DNA from 2 places in the Streptomyces sp. NPDC030798 genome. Region 2 is predicted to be linked to the other one. Evidence: predicted binding sites of a transcription regulator. Region 2 holds the regulator's gene; the other holds the start of a gene.
The links. The regulator HspR, encoded in region 2, represses chaperone genes until heat shock. The targets are predictions, from matches to a motif close to TTGAGNNNNNNNNNCTCAA.
Positions count from the first base shown of each region.

Region 1: lon (endopeptidase La) is a predicted target of HspR. The motif match lies at 2,167-2,185, and genes of this name have one in related genera.

Region 1 is NZ_JBVIDR010000005.1:291,432-295,794, forward strand. It holds gene ACZ404_RS14315 (response regulator transcription factor) at 1-241, opposite strand, end outside; gene ACZ404_RS14320 (spermine/spermidine synthase domain-containing protein) at 351-1,031, opposite strand; gene ACZ404_RS14325 (rhomboid-like protein) at 1,252-2,010, shown strand; gene lon (endopeptidase La) at 2,208-4,363, shown strand, end outside.
Region 2 is NZ_JBVIDR010000017.1:4,132-8,494, reverse strand. It holds gene grpE (nucleotide exchange factor GrpE) at 1-172, shown strand, start outside; gene dnaJ (molecular chaperone DnaJ) at 245-1,417, shown strand; gene ACZ404_RS31415 (heat shock protein transcriptional repressor HspR) at 1,423-1,875, shown strand; gene ACZ404_RS31410 (sugar ABC transporter substrate-binding protein) at 2,224-3,330, shown strand; gene ACZ404_RS31405 (helix-turn-helix transcriptional regulator) at 3,739-4,363, shown strand, end outside.

The DNA of each region.
Region 1 (4,363 bases), on a different contig from region 2:
CCTCCAGGCCGTCGAAGCCGGGCAGCATGATGTCGAGGATCAGCAGGTCGGGCTGCCAGGCCTCGGCGGTGTCGACCGCGGCCGGCCCGTCGCCCGCGGTCTGCACGAGGAAACCCTCGGCGCGGAGCCGGGCCGCGATGGCGTCGACGATCGTGGGGTCGTCCTCGACGACCAGCACCCGGCGCTGCGCGCCCGGGGTGGTCGTGGCCGCGCCGGTCTGGGAGGTGTGTGTCTGCTCCATCGCCCGCCCCTGTTGCTTTCCGGAATCCGTGGGGTGATCCCATGACTGCGATTGACGCTTGAATGATCCGCGTCAGGGCAGCACATTACGGGGACACACCGCGCCGTCGCTATCCAGGGCGGACGCCGAGGTGCACGGCGTCCGGAACGCCCCGGGCAACGGCCACCTCTTCGGTACGCACCTGCTGGAACCCGGCATTCCGCAAGGTACCTTCAAATTCCGGAGAGGGCTGCGCCGACCATACGGCAATCACCCCGCCCGGCTTCAACACCCGTGCGCACGCCTGGAGTCCAGGACGCGTGTAGAGGCCCCCGTTGTCCTCGGTGACGGTCCAGCCGGGGCCGTTGTCGATGTCGAGACACAGGGCGTCGAACGTGTCCGATGTCTCATGGACGTACCGCACGAGGTCGGACTCGACGATCTTTGTCCGCGGATCGGCGAGCGCGTCCGCGGTCAGCGCGGACAGCGGCCCGCCCTCCCGGTGCCAGTCGACGACGGCCCGCTCCCGCTCCACGACGGTGATCCGCCCCCAGCGCCGGCCGGCCGCCGCGTGCGCCAGGGAGAAGCCCACCCCCAGTCCGCCGATCAGCACGTGCGGCGCCGGGCGTCCGTCCAGTGCGGCGTACGCGGCGTCGACCAGCAACCGCTCCGAGCGGCCGTCGGAGGTGTCCATCAGGAAGCACCCGTTGGCGATGATCTGCAGCAGCGCACCGTGTCTGCGCAGCACCACCTCGCCGTACGGGCCTTCGCGACGGTCCAGGACCACGGGAGAGTCGTAGGCGGCAGTCATACGTCCATCCTGCTCGAACTCGCCATGACCTTCACGTGAATTGACGGCGGACCGGCGCCGCGCGGCGCTGATGCACCCGTTCGAGGGACCCCCGCGCGACCGGGGGCGATCCCGCTGATGCCTGAGAGGTTGTTGAGAATCCGCCCCTGGGTGGCGCCGGTCATAGACAGGTGCCTCGGCAAGGGCGAAGGGTGGGGCCGCGACGGAAGGAGCGCTGCACGTGGAACGGACCGTGACCGGCCCCGAGACGGCCGTGTCCCCGCCCCTGGACGCGCCCCTCCTCGACGGGATCCCCCGGCAGCGCGGGATGCCGGCCACCGCACCGGCCACCGCACCGGCCGCAGCGCCGGTCCCGGCGCCGGCCCGCCCCGCCTTCCGTCCCTGGCGCCTCCTGCCCACCCCCACCGGCACGCCGTTCACCTTCGGCTACGCCGCCGTCCTCGCCGCCACCTCCCTGTTCGCCGCCCACGCCAGTCCCGCGCTCGTGCACGCCCTGTACCAGGGCTCCAGCACGGACGTCGCCCACCTGGTGCGGACACCTGTCCTGGTGCTGCTGGCGAGCGCGCTGTGGATCGCAGGCGGGGTGCTGTCGCCGTACGCGGTTGCCTTCGTGCTGGTGCTCACCGCGCTGGAACGCCGGATCGGCGGCGCCCGGGCGGCCTGCGTGTTCCTGGCCGGGCACGTCCTGGCCACCCTGGCGACCGAGGTCCCGGTGGGCCTCGCCGTCCTCGTGGGTCACCTCCCCGACACCTCGCTGCACCGCCTCGACTACGGCATCAGCTTCGGCGTCGCCGCCAGCACGGGCGCCCTGGCCGGCCTGCTCCGGCCGTGGCTCCGTCGGCCCCTCCTCGCCCTCGTCACCGCCCGACTCCTCACCGACCTGATCGCCTTCCGGGACCCCATGACCAACTGGGGCCACCTGATCTCCCTGGCGATAGGCATCGCGTGCTGGCCGGCACTCCGCCGCAGCACGGCCTGAGGAACGGCCCGTACATCCAGGGGCGCGGGAGCGCCCAGCCGCACCCGCAGGCGATCGGCACCCCCAATCGCCCTGTGCGCCCCCTCTCACCTGCGCAGTCCTCTTGATCGCTCACAGCGAACACGCCGCCGGGAACAACGGCGGATCCCCCCGCAGTTGAGTCGGCATAGCTCAAGTTGACTGCCTAAGGGGAGATCATGGCTGCTGAGTCCACGGCGTTCACGCTCGCCCTGCCCGTGCTGCCGCTCGACGACGAGGTCGTGCTGCCCGGCATGGTGGTTCCGCTGGACCTGAGCGACGCCGAGGTGCGTGCCGCGGTGGAGGCCGCCCAGGCCGCCGCCCGGTCGGAGCCCGGGAAGCCCAGGGTGCTGCTGGTTCCGCGCATCGACGGCACGTACGCCAAGACGGGTGTGCTCGGCACGGTCGAGCAGGTCGGCCGGCTGGCCGACGGCGACCCGGGGGCGCTGATCCGTGGCCGCAGCCGCGTCCGCATCGGCGCCGGCACCACCGGCCCCGGCGCGGCCCTGTGGGTCGAGGGCGCCCGGATCGACGAGAGCGTGCCCGAGCCGCTGCCGGGCCACGTCGCCGAACTCGTCAAGGAGTACAAGGCCCTCGCCACCAGCTGGCTGAAGAAGCGTGGCGCCTGGCAGGTCGTGGACCGGGTCCAGGCCATCGACGGCGTCTCCGCGCTCGCCGACAACTCCGGCTACTCGCCCTTCCTCACCACCGACCAGAAGGTCGCCCTGCTGGAGACCGCCGACCCGGTGGCCCGCCTCAAGCTCGCCACCCAGCAACTGCGCGACCACCTCGCCGAGCAGGACGTGGCCGAGACCATCGCCAAGGACGTCCAGGAGGGCGTCGACAAGCAGCAGCGTGAGTTCCTGCTGCGGCGTCAGCTCGAGGCCGTCCGCAAGGAACTGCGCGAGCTGAACGGCGAGAAGGACGGCGAGGAGTCCGACGACTACCGCGCCCGCGTCGAGGCCGCCGACCTGCCCGAGAAGGTCCGCGAGGCGGCCCTGAAGGAGGTCGACAAGCTGGAGCGGTCCTCCGACCAGTCGCCCGAGGGCTCCTGGATCCGGACCTGGCTGGACACGGTCCTGGAAATGCCGTGGAACGAGCGGACCGAGGACGCGTACGACATCCAGGGCGCCAAGGCGATCCTCGACGCCGAGCACGCGGGCCTGGACGACGTCAAGGAGCGCATCACCGAGTACCTGGCCGTGCGCAAGCGGCGCGGCGAGCGCGGCCTCGGCGTCATCGGCGGGCGGCGCGGCGGTGCCGTACTGGCCCTGGTCGGCCCGCCCGGCGTCGGCAAGACCTCGCTCGGCGAGTCCGTCGCGCACGCCATGGGCCGCAAGTTCGTCCGGGTCGCCCTCGGCGGCGTCCGGGACGAGGCCGAGATCCGCGGGCACCGGCGCACGTACGTCGGCGCGCTGCCCGGCCGGATCGTCCGTGCCGTCAAGGAGGCCGGGTCCATGAACCCGGTGGTGCTGCTGGACGAGATCGACAAGGTGGGTTCGGACTACCGGGGCGATCCGGCCGCGGCCCTCCTCGAAGTCCTCGACCCCGCGCAGAACCACACCTTCCGGGACCACTACCTGGAGGTCGAACTGGACCTGTCCGACGTGGTGTTCCTCGCCACGGCCAACGTCCTGGAGGCCATCCCGGAGGCGCTCGCGGACCGCATGGACATCGTCCGGCTGGACGGCTACACCGAGGACGAGAAGATCGTCATCGCCCGGGACCACCTGCTCCCGCGCCAGCTCGAGCGGGCCGGCCTCGGCACGGACGAGGTCACGATCGACGAGGGCGCGCTGCGCAAGCTGGCCGGCGAGTACACCCGCGAGGCGGGCGTGCGCACCCTCGAGCGGTCCATCGCGCGGTTGCTGCGCAAGGTCGCCGCCCAGCACGAACTCGGCGAGCGAGAACTGCCGTTCACCGTCCGGGACGAGGACCTGCGCGGTCTGATCGGGCGTCCGCACCACGTGCCCGAGTCCGCCCAGGACCCGGCCGAGCGCCGCACGGCCGTGCCCGGCGTGGCGACCGGCCTCGCGGTCACCGGAGCGGGCGGCGACGTGCTCTTCGTCGAGGCGTCCCTCGCCGACCCGGAGACGGGCGCCGCGGGTCTGACCCTGACCGGCCAGCTGGGCGACGTGATGAAGGAGTCGGCGCAGATCGCGCTGAGCTTCCTGCGCAGCCACGGCGCCGAACTGGAGCTGCCGGTGGCCGACTTGAAGGACCGGGGCGTGCACATCCACTTCCCGGCGGGCGCCGTCCCGAAGGACGGCCCGAGCGCGGGCATCACGATGACCACGGCCCTCGCGTCCCTGCTCTCCGGCCGCCTGGTCCGCAC
Region 2 (4,363 bases):
GGCCATCCTGCAGCCCGGGTATCGCATCGGCGAGCGCACCATCCGCCCCGCGCGGGTGGCCGTGGCCGAGCCGCAGCCCGGCGCGCAGACCGTGAAGGCCGAGGGCGCCGAGGAGAGCACCGAGGCCAAGCCGGCCGACGACAAGGAGAACGGTGGCCCGGAGGAGGGCTGACGTAATCACCGCTGACGTGATCACCGCCGGCAGGAGCAGGGCGGACAGCAGCAGGAAGGAGGGACGTCGGGGATGAGCACCAAGGACTTCATCGAGAAGGACTACTACAAGGTCCTCGGCGTCCCCAAGGACGCCACCGAGGCCGAGATCAAGAAGGCGTACCGGAAGCTCGCCCGCGAGTTCCACCCGGACGCCAACAAGGGCAACGCCAGGGCGGAGGAACGCTTCAAGGAGATCTCCGAGGCGAACGACATCCTCGGCGACCCCAAGAAGCGCAAGGAGTACGACGAGGCCCGCGCCCTGTTCGGAAGCGGCGGCTTCCGTCCCGGGCCGGGCGCCGGCGGCGGCTCCTTCAACTTCGACCTGGGCGACCTCTTCGGAGGAGGGGGCACCGCCCAGGGCGGCGGCTTCGGCGGCGGCATCGGTGACGTCTTCGGGGGCCTGTTCAACCGCGGCGGCACGGGCACCACGCGGACCCAGCCCCGGCGCGGCCAGGACATCGACACCGAGGTCACGCTCAGCTTCACGGAGGCCATCGAGGGCGCCACGGTGCCGCTCAGGATGTCCTCCCAGGCGCCCTGCAAGGCCTGTTCGGGCACCGGCGACAAGAACGGCACGCCGCGCGTGTGCCCGACCTGCGTCGGCACCGGGCAGGTCGCCCGGGGCTCGGGCGGCGGCTTCTCGCTCACCGACCCCTGCCCCGACTGCAAGGGCCGCGGCCTGATCGCCGAGCACCCGTGCCTGGAGTGCAAGGGCAGCGGCCGCGCCAAGTCCTCCCGCACCATGCAGGTCCGCATCCCGGCCGGGGTGACGGACGGGCAGCGGATCCGGCTGCGCGGCAAGGGCGCGCCCGGCGAGCGGGGCGGACCGGCGGGCGACCTGTACGTCACGGTGCACGTGGGCGAGCACCCCGTGTTCGGGCGCAAGGGCGACAACCTCACCGTCACCGTGCCGGTGACGTATCCCGAGGCGGTCCTCGGCGGCGAGATCCGGGTGCCGACCCTGGGCGGGCCCGTCGTCACCCTGAAACTGCCGCCCGGCACGCCGAACGGCCGTACGATGCGGGCCCGGGGCAAGGGCGCGGTCCGCAAGGATGGCACCCGCGGCGACCTGCTGGTCACCGTCGAGGTGAGTGTCCCCAAGGACCTGCCGGGGAAGGCTCGTGACGCGCTCGAGGCGTATCGCGAGGCGACCGCGGGCGAGGACCCGCGGGCGGGGCTGTTCGAGGCCGCGAAGGGAGATTGACACAGATGGACGGTCGTCGGCGCAACCCGTACGAACTGACCGAGGAGACCCCGGTCTACGTCATCTCGGTGGCGGCCCAGCTCTCCGGACTGCACCCGCAGACGCTGCGTCAGTACGACCGCCTGGGCCTGGTCTCCCCGGACCGCACCGCCGGCCGCGGCCGCCGCTACTCGGCCCGTGACATCGAACTGCTCCGCCAGGTGCAGCAGTTGTCGCAGGACGAGGGCATCAACCTGGCCGGCATCAAGCGCATCATCGAACTGGAGAACCAGGTCGCCGCCCTGCAGTCCCGCGTCGCGGAGCTGCAGGCGGCCCTGGAGGGCGCGGCGGCCGCGATGCAGCAGCGCGAGGCCGCCGTCCACGCCTCCTACCGCCGCGACCTGGTCCCGTACCAGGAGGTCCAGCAGACCAGCGCACTGGTGGTCTGGCGGCCGAAGCGGCAGCAGCAGGCGGACTGAGCCCGCCGGCTCACTCGAGTGGAACACAGGGCCCGCGGGCTTCCAGCCCCCGCGGGCCCTCGCCGTGCCGGCGCCGTGTCACGCACCGGTGGATGGTTGGCCGGGTCCGTTCGATCTTGTGATCGAATCCGTTCACTCCGCCGACTCCTGGACGCCCCCCGGATGAAGGGTCCGTAAAGAGTGTTTGCAGGTGATTCCGCTACCCCTTCACAGGACAGCGGAGCGTGCTGTTGCGCGTTCGTTAAGTGATTCCGCTTGACGCCGGGTGGGCGATCCGCGTTGGCTTTTCAGACACCTGGGTCGTAAAGCAGCACCCACGTCCGGAACGCACCTGAAGTGAGCCCTCGAATGCGTCGTATCGCCATATCCGTGGCCGCATCCACGATGACCCTTTCGCTCGCCGGCTGCGGCGTGCTGAACGCGACGGGGGGTTCGAGCGACGCGAGCCCGACGAAGGGCGACGACATCACCGTGGGCGTGCTGATGCCGGAAGAGACGAACACGCGGTACGAGAACTTCGACTACCCCATCATCAAGCGGACGGTCTCGGAGCTGACCGGCAAGCGGGGCATCACCCAGTACGTCAACGCGAACGCGGACTCCAAGACGCAGGTCGGCCAGATGCAGAAGATGATCGACGCGAAGGTCGACGTCATCATCCTCGACGCCGTCGACTCGCATGTCATCGCCCCCATGGTGAAGAAGGCCAAGGACGCCGGGATTCCGGTCATCGCCTACGACCGGCTGGCCGAGGGCCCGATCGACGCCTACGTCTCCTTCGACAACGAGCTCGTCGGCGAGGTGCAGGCCCGCACGCTGCTGGAGGCGCTGGGCTCGGGCGTGGACAGCTCCGACAAGATCGTCATGATCAACGGCTCGCCCACCGACCCCAACGCCAAGCAGTTCAAGCAGGGCGCGCTCTCCGAGCTGAACGGCAAGGTGACGATCGCCAAGACCTACGACATCCAGGACTGGAAGCCGGAGATCGCCCAGGCCAGGATGGCGCAGGCGATCAGCGAGATCGGCAAGGACAACATCGCCGCGGTCTACTCGGCCAACGACGCCATGGCCGGCGGCATCATCAAGGCCCTGAAGGCGGCCGGCGTCACCAAGATGCCCCCCATCACCGGCCAGGACGCCGAACTGGCCGCCGTGCAGCGGGTGGTGGCCGGCGAGCAGTACATGAGCGTCTACAAGCCCTACTCGGCCGAGGCCGAGGCCGCGGCGCAGATGGCCATCACCAAGGTGCAGGGCAAGGACATCCAGTTCGACGCCCTCACCCAGGACAAGGTGGACAGCCCCAGCGCCAAGAGCATCCCGGCCCGGCTGGTCCCGGTGAGCCCGATGACCAAGGACAAGATCAAGGACACGGTCGTCGCCGACGGGATCTACACGATCGGCCAGATCTGCACCGCCAAGTACAAGGCGGCCTGCGCGGCGATCGGCCTGAAGTAGTCGTTCCCCGCCCCCGGTTCCTCAGCGGGACAGGGGAGGGCGGCACATGACGCGGCGCTGACAGGTGTGGTCGGACGGCGGCGTTCCGCGTCACGTGCCGCACAGGGCGGCCCTCCCGCATCGCGCCACCCCCGTGGGCGCGATGCAACGGCCCCAGCCCGACGGGGGGTGTCCGACCGGGGCCGCTCCGGGTGCCGTGCACCCGGGGGAAGCGGAACCAACGATGCCCGGGGGACGGCTGGTTCACCACCATCAGCTTGTTGCAGTGCGAGGGGCGGAGGCCGGACGATACCCGGACAAACCCATGGTTAGTCACGGCCGCGACCCGGAGAGCCGTGTTGCGGACCCGGCGGGCGCCGCGCATAGTTGCGCTGCGTAGGTGGCAGCAAACCGGGGGTGGAATGGGCGATGGCCGGGCACGGAACGGAGGAGCATCCACACGGTGCCGACCGACTGTGCGAGGCCGGGGATCGCGTGTATTCCCGGGCCGTACGGCGCGGACGTGTGCCGCGCACGGACGCGGAGCCGGTGCCCTGCCTGCTGGAGCTGGCCCTGCTGCACCCCGACCCCGACGACATGGACTGGCTGGTGCCGACCTCCCCGCAGGAGGTCATGACCCGGCTGCTGCGCGGGGTCTACGACGAGGTCAGGGAGAGCCAGCGGCGGGTGGGCTCGGCGGTGTCGGCGTTCGAGTGGTACGCCGGACTCGGCCGGCAGCTGCAGGCGCTCACGCCACCGGGTGAAGGCACGGCCATCCGCGTCCTGGACGGACTGTCCCGCATCCAGGCGGCGATGGACGAGGCGACGGCGGCCTGCACCACCGAGGTGCTCACCGTGCAGCCCGGTGGTATCCGCCGCGAGGACGAGCTGACCGAGGGCCTCCCCCGGGCGCTGGCGCTGCGCGGCCGGGGCGTGCGGATGCGCGACCTGTACACGCATGTGGCCCGGCACGGGCAGGGACTGCTCACCTACCTGGAGCTGATGGGCGACGCCGTCGAGGCGCGCACCCTGGACGAGGTCATCGACCGGCTGA